Regions from separate parts of the Mesorhizobium sp. LCM 4577 genome, predicted to be linked through region 1. Evidence: predicted binding sites of a transcription regulator. Region 1 holds the regulator's gene; the other holds the start of a gene.

Region 1 (8,225 bases):
CGATCGTCGCCAGCACGCCCATGATCATGAACACCTTCATGGTGATCCAGCGTGTGTTGATGCCGGCGAGGTTGGCCGCTTCCGGATTGCCGCCGATGGCGAAGACATAGCGGCCGAAGCGCGTGCGCTTGGTGACGAAGGTCATGATCAGGCCGACGGCGACCGCCATCAGCACCGGAATGGCGATGCCATGCGCGATGAACAGCCCGCCCTCGGGCACGGTGATGTTGTTGGCTGCGGCGTAGCGGTTCACGATGCCGACCGGCCACGGGTAGGAGTTAGCGAGCCACACCGCGCCCAGGATGATCGCGCAGGTGACCGTGGCAAGCAGCGTCTCGGCCCATACGGGACGCAGCGGGAAGCGGAAGCGCTTGCGCTGCACGCGGCCGTTGAAATGCATGAAAATCACGGCCAGGCAGGCGACGATGCCGACGGCCCAGCTCCATTTGGCGCCGATCGAGCCCGCCGGGCCGCCGCCCATCAACTGGAAGGTGGCGTCGAGCGGCGCAACGGTCTGGCCGCTGGTGACCCACCAGGCAGCGCCCCGCCATACCAGCAATCCGCCCAGCGTGACGATGAAGGCCGGCACTTCGAGATAGGCGATGATGAAACCCTGGAAGGCGCCGATGATGAGGCCGAGCGCCAGGCCGATCAGCAATGCCAGGATCCAGATCCACGGGTTGCCGAGCTCGAGCCCGACGAAGCGAACCAGGAAATGCACCTGGGCGAAGCCCATGACCATGCCGATCACCCCTTCGGCCGATCCGACGGACAGGTCGATGTTGCGCATGACGATGACCAGCACCATGCCGGAGGCCATGATCGCCACGGCCGAGGTCTGCACCGACAGGTTCCAGAGGTTGCGCGGCGTGAGGAAGGTGCGGCTGTCGAAGTCGAGCGGGTTGACGCCAAGCCGCAGGCTGGAGATCACATGCAGCCCGACCCAGATCAGCAGCAGCGCGCCGATCATGCCGAGCATGCGGGTGTCGAGCTCGGTCGCCTTCAGGAACCGGGCAACGGCGCCGAGTTCGGATGCCCGCGCAGTGTCTGCCGGTGTGGTAGACGTCGTGTCGGTCATGATGTCCTCCCGCCGGCTTGCCGTCTGACGCGGATACCGAAATCGAGCCTAAAAACTATCCGCGCGGGGCGGAAACACAAATCTTTTTGAGAAAACGCCGCGGCTTCAAAGCAATCCCAGGAAAAGTGCGTAGCGGTTTTCCGTTCGGGATTGCGGTAAACAAGGAACAGGAGCGGTTCATTGAACCGCTCCTGCCGCGGCGCAAGGATTTTGATCGAGAGCCGGCAGACTTAGTTGCAGACCTTGACGCTGCCGGCGGGCACGCCCGCGCAGACTTCGTCCTTCTTGATCCAGCCGGCGTCGATGACGACGTTGAGATTGTCCTTGGTGATCGCGATCGGGGTCAGGAACAGCGACTTGACGGTGTTGCCGCCGGGCGTCGTGAAGTCCTTGGCGCCGGCGATATCGCCCATCTTCTTGCCGCCGGCGAGCTGCGAGGCGATCTCGGCGGCGTTCTTGCCAAGCTCGCGCGCGTCCTTCCACACCGACACGGTCTGCGTGCCGAGCGCGATGCGGTTGAGCGCCGCGTGGTCGCCGTCCTGGCCGGAGACCGGAACGGTGCCGGCCAAGCCTTGCGCCGTCAGCGCCGCGACGACGCCGCCGGCGGTGCCGTCATTGGCCGCGACGACCGCGTCGACCTTGTTGTCGTTGGCGGTCAGGAACTGCTCCATGTTCTTCTGCGCGTTGGCGGGCAGCCAGCCGTCGGTATAGGCCTCGCCGACATTCTTGATCTTGCCGCTGTCGATCGCGTCCTTCAGGACTTCCATGGAGCCCGAGAACAGGAAGTCGGCGTTCGGATCGGCGCCAGAGCCCTTGATGAAGACGTAGTTGCCTTCGGGCTTCACCTTGAACACCTCGCGGGCCTGCATGCGGCCGACTTCCTTGTTGTCGAAGGTCAGGTAGAACACGTCCTTGTTCTCAATCAGGCGGTCGTAGCCGACAACCGGGATGCCTTCGTCGAGCGCCTTCTGCACTGCCGGACCGACCGCCGAAGCGTCCTGCGCAAGGATGATCAGCGCGTTGGCGCCCTGCGAGATCAGGCTTTCGACGTCCGTCAGCTGCTTGCCCGGATTGGACTGCGCGTCGGCCGAAATATACTTGTCGCCGGCGGCCTCGATGGCGGCCTTCATCGCCGCTTCGTCGGTCTTCCAGCGCTCTTCCTGGAAATTCGACCACGAGACGCCGATCACCTTGTCCTTCGCCTCGGCGACCGACGCCAGCGTCAGCGACATGGCAACGCCCGCCAGGATGGCGGCTGCGAATTTCTTCATGATATCCTCCCTGCGCCCGTATGGCGCGACCCAGACTGGCCCGAAGGCCGGCACAGAGGCTTTTTTTCGAGCCTCGAAAAAACACTGATCCAACGCTGTGCCGCTGTCAACTCGGATTCTGATGGTTTTTGAGGTGCCGCGAACTTTTTTTCGAGCTCCGCAATAAATAATGACAGCGTCGGCTGCTTCTGCCAGTATCCCTAGCATGTCACCGGCGGCCCATGGCATCATCAAGCCGTGATGACCAGGAGGAAATACTTCAGCCAATGTCGGTCGGAATCCGCCACGACGATCTGCGCCGGCGCAACCGCGCCATGGTGATTTCGGCCGTGCGCCGCGCCGGTCAGCCATCGCGGACGGAGATCGCGGCCACCACCGGGCTCAGCCACTCGACCATTTCGGCGATTTCCGCCGATCTGATCCAGGAAGGCATTCTCACCGAAAGCAAGGCCAGCGAGCCGACGGCGTTGAAACGCGGCCGGCCGCAGATCGGCCTGGCGCTCAACCCCGAAGCCGCCGCGGTGCTGACCGTGGTGTTGTCGCTGAACTTCCTGTCGGTCGCCGTCATCGACTATGCCGGCCAGGTGATTGCCGAGGAGCAGCAGCGCCTGGACACACTTGTCATGCCGCGTGAAGAACTGATCGGCGAATGCATGGCGATCGTCCGGCGTCGGTTGCAGGATCCCGACCTCGACGTCGGCAGCGTCGCCCGCATCGCCATGGGTATCCAGGGCATTACCGATTCCCACGCGCGCGCCATGCTGTGGTCGCCGATCACGCCGCTGACCGACATTCCTTTTGCCGACATCCTCGAGAGGGAATTCGGCATTCCAGCCACCATGGAGAACGACTGCAACATGATGGCGGTGGCGCTGCAGTGGCGTGACCCCAACCGCTATCGCGACAATTTCATCGCCATTCTGTTGTCGCACGGCATCGGCATGGGCCTAGTGCTAAAGGGCCAGTTGTTCACCGGCACACATTCCTCCGGCGGTGAGTTCGGGCACATGATCCACCGTCCGGGCGGCGCGCTTTGCCGCTGCGGCCGGCGCGGCTGCGTGGAGGCCTATGCCGGCAACTACGCCATCTGGCGCAGCGCCATGGGCATAAGCGAGGATGCCGCGCCGACGGACGTCGGCGACGCCGACATGCGCGCGCTTGCCGCGAAGGCCCGGCTCGAGGAAGGTCCCGAGCGGGAGGCCTATCGCCGGGCCGGCGAGGCGCTGGGCTTCGGCCTCGGCAGCCTGTTCGCCCTCATCGATCCGGCGCCCGTCGCCATGGTCGGCGTCAGCGCGGCCGCCTTCGACCTGATCGAGCCGGCGCTGAGGAAGGCGATCGCCCAGACCGCCGGCGGCCAGCATTCGGAATCGATCTCCTTCGACACCGAGCCGAACGAGCTGCCGCTGATCCGCGAAGGCTGCGCCATGCGCGCGCTGACCTTCGTCGACCAGGAGATTTTCGCGCCGGGGGTTCAGGCAAGAGCGGGCAAGCACGTCGCTTGAGCCACTTTGAGTGATCGTTGGTTTCGAGTGTCCCGCTGGACACCGGAGATTAGCGAAGGCCCCGAAGCTTCGTCATTCCAGGGCGGAGCAGGAGCGAAGCTCCGTCGCGGAGACCCTGGAATCCATTCCGTTACCTCGGACGTCGGGCGCAGCCGAGCAGAATTCTGCGCCGCCGCAGCGCGTCGACGTCACGGAATGGATCCTCGGGTCTGCGCTGCGTCGCTACGCTCCTTGCTCCGCCCGTCGATGACGAAGCACGACCGTCCCGGCTACTCGCCAACGCATGCGATCCGGTAGCGGACGCGTCATTCTGCGAACGGCGAACCTAATCCTCCCGGATCGCATAGCCCGCCCCGCGGATGGTGCGGATGACGTCGGGCATGCGGCCGTTGTTGACGGCCTTGCGCAGGCGGCCGACATGGACGTCCACGGTGCGCTCGTCGATATAGATCGTCTCGCCCCAGACATTGTCGAGCAGCTGGCTGCGCGAGAACACGCGGCCGGGGTGGCGCATCATGAATTCGAGCAGCCGGAACTCGGTCGGGCCGAGCCTGATCTCGCTCTTCTTGCGGTAGACGCGATGCGATTCGCGGTCGAGCACGATGTCGCCGACCTTGAGCACGCTGGACAGCACCTCAGGCTTTGCGCGGCGCAACAGCGCCTTGACGCGCGCCATGAACTCCGGCGTCGAGAACGGCTTGACCAGATAGTCGTCGGCGCCGGTGGACAAACCTCGAACCCGATCGCTCTCTTCACCGCGCGCGGTCAGCATGATGATCGGCAGCCGCTCGGTCTCTGGCCGCATCCTGAGGCGCCGGCAAAGCTCGATGCCGGACACCGCCGGCACCATCCAGTCGAGCACGAGCAGGTCGGGAACGTTTTCCTGAAGGCGGATTTCGGCCTCGTCGCCGCGGGTCACCACTTCGACCTGGTAACCCTCGGATTCGAGATTGTAGCGGAGCAGCACCCCCAGCGGCTCCTCGTCCTCCACCACCATGATGCGTGGCGCGATCATCGGGGTAACCTTTTCCGTCAGGCCGCCGGCGCCGACATTGCCGTCTCGTCCTGCTTCGGACGGTTGGCGGGCAATTGCGTGCCGGTCAACACATAATAGGCGTTCTCGGCGATGTTGGTCACATGGTCGCCGATGCGCTCGAGGTTCTTGGCGCAGAACAGAAGATGCGTGCAAGCGGTGATGTTGCGCGGATCTTCCATCATATAGGTCAACAGCTCTCGGAAGACGGATGTGTATTTGACGTCGATGCGTTCGTCGTCGTTGCGAAGCTTGGCCAGCGCCGTGGCATCGCCCACCGTGTATTCCTGGATCACGCCCTGGACCTGGATCAGCACCATCTGCGCCATGGAATCGATCGAATGCGTGAGGTCGCGCGGCGCGGCGCTGACGCCGACCGAGCCGACGCGCTTGGCGATGTTCTTGGCGAGATCGCCGATGCGCTCGAGGTCGCCCGCCATGCGGATCGCTCCGACCACGCTGCGCAGGTCGTCGGCCATCGGCTGGCGCTTGGCGATCAGCGTGATGGCGCGGTCGTCGAGCTCGCGCTGCCTTGCGTCCATGATGGCGTCGTCGGAGACGACGCGCTGCGCCAGCGCATTGTCGCTTTCGAGCAGCGCCCTGGTCGAGGCGCCGACCATCGAGGCGGCAAGGTCGCCCATGTCGTTGATGAGCCGGCTGATCTGCCTCAGATCCTCGTCGAAGGAGGCGACGGTATGTTCGGCCATGATGATGTCCTCGTATGTCTTCAGCCGAAGCGGCCGGTGATGTAGTCCTGGGTGCGCTTCTCGCGGGGCGAGGTGAAGATCTTCTCGGTCCGGTCGAACTCCACCAGCTCGCCCAGATACATGAACGCCGTCTGCCGCGAGACGCGCGCCGCCTGCTGCATGTTGTGGGTGACGATGACGATCGTATAGTCGGCCTGCAATTCGTCGATCAGCTCCTCGATCTTGGCCGTCGACAGCGGATCGAGCGCCGAGGCCGGCTCGTCGAGCAGGATGACCTCGGGCTTGACCGCCACGGTGCGGGCGATGCACAGGCGCTGCTGCTGGCCGCCGGAAAGGCTGAGCCCGCTGGCGTTGAGCTTGTCCTTGACCTCGCTCCACAGCGCGGCGCGCTTCAGCGCCTGCTCGACGCGGCTGTCCATCTCGGCCTTGCTGATCTTCTCATAGAGCCTGACGCCGAAGGCGATGTTTTCGTAGATCGACATCGGGAACGGGGTCGGCTTCTGGAAAACCATGCCGATCTTGGTCCTGAGCAGGTTGAGGTCCTGCGAGCGGTCGAGGATGTTCTTGCCGTCGAGCAGCACCTGGCCTTCCGCGGTCTGCTTCGGATAGAGCTCGTAGATGCGGTTGAGCACGCGCAGCAGGGTCGACTTTCCGCAGCCCGACGGGCCGATGAAGGCCGTCACGCTGCGCTCCGGCAGGGACAGGTTGATGTCCTTCAGCGCCTTCGACTGGCCATAGTAGAAGTTGAGGTTCTTGACCTCGATCTTGGCCTTCTCGACGGTCGTCTCGGCTACGTTCAGGTCGGTGGACAACATCGGTTTCATCTGTCCTCTCTGCGTCCGGTCAGGCTGCGGGCGAAGATGCTCAGCCCGAGAACCGTCAGGGTGATTATGAGTGCGCCCGTCCAGGCCAGCTGCTGCCATTCCTCGTAAGGGCTGAGAGCGAACTGGAAGATGGTCACCGGCAGGCTGGCCATCGGGGCATTGAGATTGCTCGACCAGAACTGGTTGTTGAGCGCGGTGAAGAGAAGCGGAGCCGTCTCGCCGGAGATGCGCGCGATTGCCAAAAGGATGCCCGTGACGATGCCGGAGAGCGCCGCGCGGTAGGCGACGGAGCGGATCACCACCCAGCGCGGCGCGCCGATTGCCGTGCCCGCTTCACGCAGCGCGTTGGGCACAAGGTTCAGCATGTCCTCGGTGGTGCGCACCACGACGGGGATCACCAGGATCGACAGCGCGACGGCGCCGGCAATCGCGGAGAAGTGTCCCATCGGCCGCACCATCAGCTCGTAGACGAACAGGCCGATGATGATCGAAGGCGCCGACAACAGGATGTCGTTGATGAAGCGCACCACGGTGGTGAGCCTCGAGAAGCGTCCGTACTCGGCCATGTAGGTGCCGGCCAGCACGCCGATCGGCGTGCCGACGACAATGCCGATGACGGTCATCACGATGCTGCCGTAGATGGCGTTGAGCAGGCCGCCGGCATCGCCGGGCGGCGGCGTCATTTCAGTGAACACGGCCAGGTTCACCCCGGAGAGCCCCTTGTAGAGCAGGGCGCCGAGGATCAGCGCCAGCCATGCCAGGCCGATGCCGGCCGCGATGACGCACAGCGCCATCATCACGGCATTCTTGCGCTTGCGGCTTTGGTGAAGCGATTGGGCAGTCGACATCGGTCAGGCTCCCGTGCGGCTATCGATGCGCAACAGCATGTAGCGTGCGAGCGCGAGGATGACGAAGGTGATGATGAACAGGATCAGGCCGAGCGACACCAGCGAGGATGTATAGAGATCGCCGTCGGCTTCGGTGAATTCGTTGGCGATGGTCGCCGAGATCGTCGTGCCCGGCGCAAACAGCGAGGCGCTGATGCGGTGCGCGTTGCCGATGACGAAGGTGACGGCCATCGTCTCGCCGAGCGCGCGGCCGAGGCCGAGCATGACGCCGCCCATGATGCCGACGCGGGTGTAGGGGATGACGACGCGCCGGGTCACTTCCCAGGTCGTGCAGCCGATGCCGTAGGCCGATTCCTTCAGCACCGCCGGCACCGTGTCGAACACGTCCTTGGTGATCGAGGTGATGAAGGGCAGCACCATGATGGCGAGGATCAGCGACGAGGTCAGCAGGCCGATGCCATAGGGCGGACCGGCAAACAGGCTGGAGAGGCCCGGTATGCCGTGGAAGAGACCGATGATGAAGGGCTGCACCGTCGTCTGCAGGAACGGCGCGAAGACGAACAGGCCCCAGATGCCGTAGATGATCGAGGGAATGCCGGCGAGCAACTCGACCGCGATGCCGATCGGGCGGCGGAGCGGGCGCGGGCAAAGCTCGGTCAGGAAGACGGCGATGCCGATGCCGATCGGCACGGCGATGAGTATGGCGATGGCCGAGGTGACGATGGTGCCGTAGATGGGCGCGAGCGCGCCGAAATTCTCGGTGACCGGGTTCCAGGATTCGGTGGTCAGGAAGGAGAAGCCGAATTTCGACAGCGCCTGCCACGAGCCGGCGACCAGCGAGATCGCGACGCCGCCGAGGAGAACCAGCACGAGGATGGCGGAAAGACGCGTGGCCGTCCGGAAGAACATGTCGGTGACGGCGAAGCGGCGCACCGTCGCTTCCCTGGTCCGCATGGCGGATG
Region 2 (4,427 bases), on a different contig from region 1:
GCGATCTGGTCCATTCTCGAACCTGTCCTGCGAGCCGGTGAAACTTATGCGCTGCCCCGAGACTGGAACCGCGACCAGGCACTGGATTACTGGTTTTCCAATGGCCACGACGTGTTCGTGGCCGAGGAAGCCGGCGATGTGATTGGCTGCTACTATCTCCAGGCCAACCAGCGCGGCGGCGGCGCGCATGTCGCCAATTGCGGCTATGTCACGTCAACGACTTCGAGCGGGCGCGGCATTGCTACCGCGATGTGCGAGCATTCCTTGCAAAGGGCCGCCGAACTCGGCTTCCGCGCCATGCAGTTCAACTTCGTCATCAGCAGCAACGAGCGCGCGGTGAAGCTGTGGCAGCGGCTCGGCTTCGACATTGTCGGCACGATTCCGCAAGCATTCGACCATCCGCGGCTAGGCTATGTCGACGCGTTCGTGATGCACCGCATGCTGTAGGGATGCGCGGGGTTCATACCCTTGACACATGACTCGGACAGGAGGCGTTTCCCCCAAGGAGATCGCCATGCTCGACACAGTCAAACCCTCGCTCGCCGGATTTTTCGAAGGCACCAATCCGACGCCGCCCACCCATCTCGGCACCCGTTACGACACAGCCGGCAACTTCCTCCTCGAACCCGGCAACACCGTCGTCTGCCATCTGGTCGAAAGCTCGCCTTCGCAAGCTGCCATTGTCGAGGTGCGCGAGCGCATGCTGGCCATGCCGGATGCCGATCGCCTCGCCTTCACCCCGATCTCCAGCCTGCATATGACGCTGTTCCAGGGCATCATCGAATACCGGCGCCGCCTTCCCTACTGGCCTTCGGACGTGCCGCTCGACACCGGTATCGACGACATGACCCGCCTCTATCTCGAACGTCTGCAAGGCTTCGAAGGCCACGRCCCCTTCAAGGTCAAGACTGTYGAAGTCGTGCCGACCGGCCTCACCGTCGCCGGCGCCACCGAGGACGATCGGCAGATCCTGAAGGCCTGGCGCGACGCACTGTCAGTGCCGTTCGGCTACCGCCATCCGGACCACGACACCTATGTCTTCCACATCACCTTCGCCTACCAGATCCGCCGTCTCGCCGACGAGCGGGCCGCGGCATGGCAGGACCTGTTCGATGACTACCTGTCCTTCCTCGAGCGCGAGGCTCCGGTGATCGAGCTCAGGCCCCCGGCCTTCTGCAGTTTCAAGGACATGAAGCATTTCGAGGAATTGCTGGTGCTTGGTTGACGCCGATCAGCGACACAGACCAGCATTCCGCGCCAAGCCTGTGACTCGTAACAAAACTGACATCAATCCGACACCCCAGCTTCATCCGCCTGCGCTAGCGAAGGTTAACGGACCTTCGAAACCGCGACGTACCGGAGCTTTGCTATGTCGGCATCATCGGCCACGCTGGAAATCCGCGGCGTAACCCGACGATTTGGCAAGAACACCGCTGTCAGCGACATCAACATCTCGATCCCGCGCGGTCAGATGGTCGGCATCATCGGCCGTTCCGGCGCCGGCAAGTCGACATTGCTGCGCATGATCAACCGTCTCATCGATCCCAGCCAAGGGTCGATTTTTTTTGACGGCGCCGAGGTCTCCAGCCTGCAGGGCTCGCCGCTGCGCCGCTGGCAGCGCGACTGCGCCATGATCTTCCAGCAGTTCAACCTTGTGCCGCGTCTCGACGTCTTGACCAACGTCCTGCTCGGCCGCCTCAATCATCGCTCCACGGTTTCCAATCTGCTCGGCATGTTCACGCGCACCGAATGCGCCGAGGCGGTGGCCGCGCTCGAGCGCCTCGACATCGCCCGCACCGCGCTGCAGCCGGCCGGCACGCTGTCCGGCGGCCAGCAGCAGCGTGTCGCGATCGCCCGTGCCATGATGCAGCAGCCCAAGGTGCTTCTGGCCGACGAGCCGATCGCCTCGCTCGACCCGCTCAACGCCAAGGTGGTGATGGATTCGCTGCGTGACATCAACCTGCGCGAAGGCATCACCGTCGTCACCAACCTGCACACGCTGGACACCGCGCGCGCCTATTGCAACCGCATCATCGGCATGGCCGCCGGCAAGGTCGTCTTCGACGGCGCCCCCCAGGATCTCGACCGCGACGCCGTGCGCACCGTCTATGGCGCCGATGCCAGCGGCGCCGAGATCTCCGAGGCCATCACGTCGACCAGCGTGACCATCAAGCCGAAGATCACCGCATCCGCCGGACCGCTCGAACCAGCCTTCCCTGGCTACTGACGCCGCCGCCCCGGCCGCAGCGGTCTGGGCAAACCGTGGATTTCAGCCGAGCAACCCGGATCGCCCGCCAGCGTCAACGGCAAGACTTGAAAAATCAGAACGCCGCCGGCGCGCAGCCGGAACAACAGGAGAGAGATCGAAATGTTCAGGAAGATGGTTTTTGGGGCGGTTTCGCTGCTCGCCATGGCGACAAGCGCCGCGCACGCAGCCGACATCAAGGAATTCCGCGTCGGCATCCTCGGCGGCGAGAACGAGACCGACCGCCTGCGCAACTACCAGTGCCTCGCCGACCACCTGAAGTCGGAATTCGGCTTCGAGAAGGTGTCGCTGTTCCCGGCCGCCGACTATGACGGCGTCATCCAGGGCCTGCTCGGCGGCACGCTCGACTTCGCAGAGCTCGGCGCGTCCGGCTATGCCAGCGTCTACCTCAAGGACCCGAACGCCGTCACCCCGATCCTCACCACCAAGCAGACCGACGGCTCGACCGGCTACTATTCGATCGGCCTGGCGCTGAAGTCCTCCGGCATCACCGACATCAAGTCGGCCAAAGGCAAGAAGCTCGGCTATGCCGATCCGGACTCGACCTCGGGCTATCTGATCCCGCTGACGCRGATTCCGAAGGACACCGGCGTCGCGAACGACACCTATTTTGCTTCGACCCAGTTCAACGGCGGCCACGAGAACAACGTGCTGGCCGTGCGCGACGGCAAGGTCGACGTGGCGGTGGACGACTCCTCGGGCATCGGCGACTTCAAGAACGGCTACACCTCCGGCACCTTCCACAAGGAAGTCGCCAAGGGCGCCGTCGACCCGAACGACTTCGTCGAAGTGTGGCGCTCGGGCCTGATCCCCAACGGCCCGCTGGTGGTGCGCACCGCGCTGGGCGACGACATGACCGCCAAGCTGACCGCTTTCTTCACCGCCCTGCCGGCGAAGGACAAAGCCTGCTTCGAAGGCGTCGAGGGCGGCGATTTCACCGGCTATGTCCCAGTGAAGCCTGACTTCTACAACGTCATCGTCGAAGCCCGCAAAGCCGCTATCGGCGGCTAAAGGCATCAGGAAAAAGGGCGGCGTTCGAAACGCCGCCCTTTTTGCATGTCCAGATCATGACATCAGCGACCCTTCACTCCGACGCCACCCGCCAGCAGGCCGAAGCCTGGCGGCGCCAGACCTCGCTGCGCCGCTTCTACACCGCGCTTGGTGTCGGCCTGCTGCTTGTCGCCATGTTCGCGACCATGTGGTTCGCCGACGAAGCCAATGCCGGTCACTTCTTCGACCGGCTGCCGCATATCCTCGATTTCCTCAGCTGGCTGGTCCCGAAGGACTGGAACGACGTCTGGCGGGCGCTGTTCGACATCGCCTCGCCCAACGACAAGGGCACGCAGGAATTCAACTTCCCGCTCGGCCGCGTCTATGTCTGGGGCGGCTTCTACATCCCCGAATATTTCGAGCTGATGCTGACCACGGTGAACGTGGCGCTGGTCTCGACTTTCATCGGCTTCGTCTTCGCTGTTCCCTTCTCCTTCATCGCCGCGCGCAACCTGACGCCGAGTCCGATCCTGCGGCTCGTCGTCAAGCGCTTCATGGAACTGCTGCGCGCCTTCCCCGAGATCGTCATTGCCGGCCTGTTCGCGGCCATCGTCTCGATCGGCCCTGTCGCGGCCATCATCGCTATCGGCCTGCATTCGATCGGGGCTTTGGGCAAGCTGTTCTACGAGATCAACGAGAACATCGATATGCGCCCGGAAGAGGGCCTGCGCGCGGTCGGCGCCAACTGGTTCGAGCGCGTGCGCTTCGCCGGCCTGCCGCAGGTGCTGCCCAACTTCATGTCCTACACTTTGCTTCGGATCGAGATCAACGTACGCATCTCGACCGTCATGGGCGCGGTCGGCGGCGGCGGCATCGGCGAAGAGCTGAAGCTTGCCATCTCACGCGGCTTCGGCGCCAAGACGCTGGCGCTGGTGCTCCTGCTCTTCACCACCATCTTCCTCGTCGACCAGTTCTCCGCCTGGTTGCGCCGCAAGCTCGTCGGCGAGCAGGCCTTTCTGATGAGCGCGTGACCATGATCCCGAAAAGTGGACGCCGGTTTTCGGACAAGATCATGGTCAGGACCAAAGGGTAAGACATGCCTGCGATGACCGCCGATCAAGTCAAGGCTATCGAAGACCGCCACCCGCAGATCTTCCAGCGGCCGGCCTAC

What was found. Region 1 encodes PhoB, which activates phosphate uptake and scavenging genes when phosphate is short. Its sites were predicted from a motif close to TGTCATNNANCTGTCAT; they were not measured.
Region 2: the regulator PhoB is predicted to act here: its motif matches at 1,272-1,288, upstream of phnC (phosphonate ABC transporter ATP-binding protein).

The regions. Positions count from the first base shown of each region.
Region 1 covers NZ_MDDU01000056.1:52,463-60,687, reverse strand. Annotated here, with positions in the region: gene LCM4577_RS33465 (sugar ABC transporter permease) at 1-1,078, opposite strand, end outside; gene xylF (D-xylose ABC transporter substrate-binding protein) at 1,309-2,349, opposite strand; gene LCM4577_RS33455 (ROK family protein) at 2,616-3,851, shown strand; gene phoB (phosphate regulon transcriptional regulator PhoB) at 4,177-4,866, opposite strand; gene phoU (phosphate signaling complex protein PhoU) at 4,884-5,591, opposite strand; gene pstB (phosphate ABC transporter ATP-binding protein PstB) at 5,612-6,415, opposite strand; gene pstA (phosphate ABC transporter permease PstA) at 6,412-7,263, opposite strand; gene pstC (phosphate ABC transporter permease subunit PstC) at 7,267-8,225, opposite strand, start outside.
Region 2 covers NZ_MDDU01000009.1:54,428-58,854, reverse strand. Annotated here, with positions in the region: gene LCM4577_RS13365 (GNAT family N-acetyltransferase) at 1-447, shown strand, start outside; gene LCM4577_RS13360 (DUF1868 domain-containing protein) at 515-1,225, shown strand; gene phnC (phosphonate ABC transporter ATP-binding protein) at 1,370-2,227, shown strand; gene phnD (phosphonate ABC transporter substrate-binding protein) at 2,369-3,277, shown strand; gene phnE (phosphonate ABC transporter, permease protein PhnE) at 3,334-4,287, shown strand; gene phnE (phosphonate ABC transporter, permease protein PhnE) at 4,353-4,427, shown strand, end outside.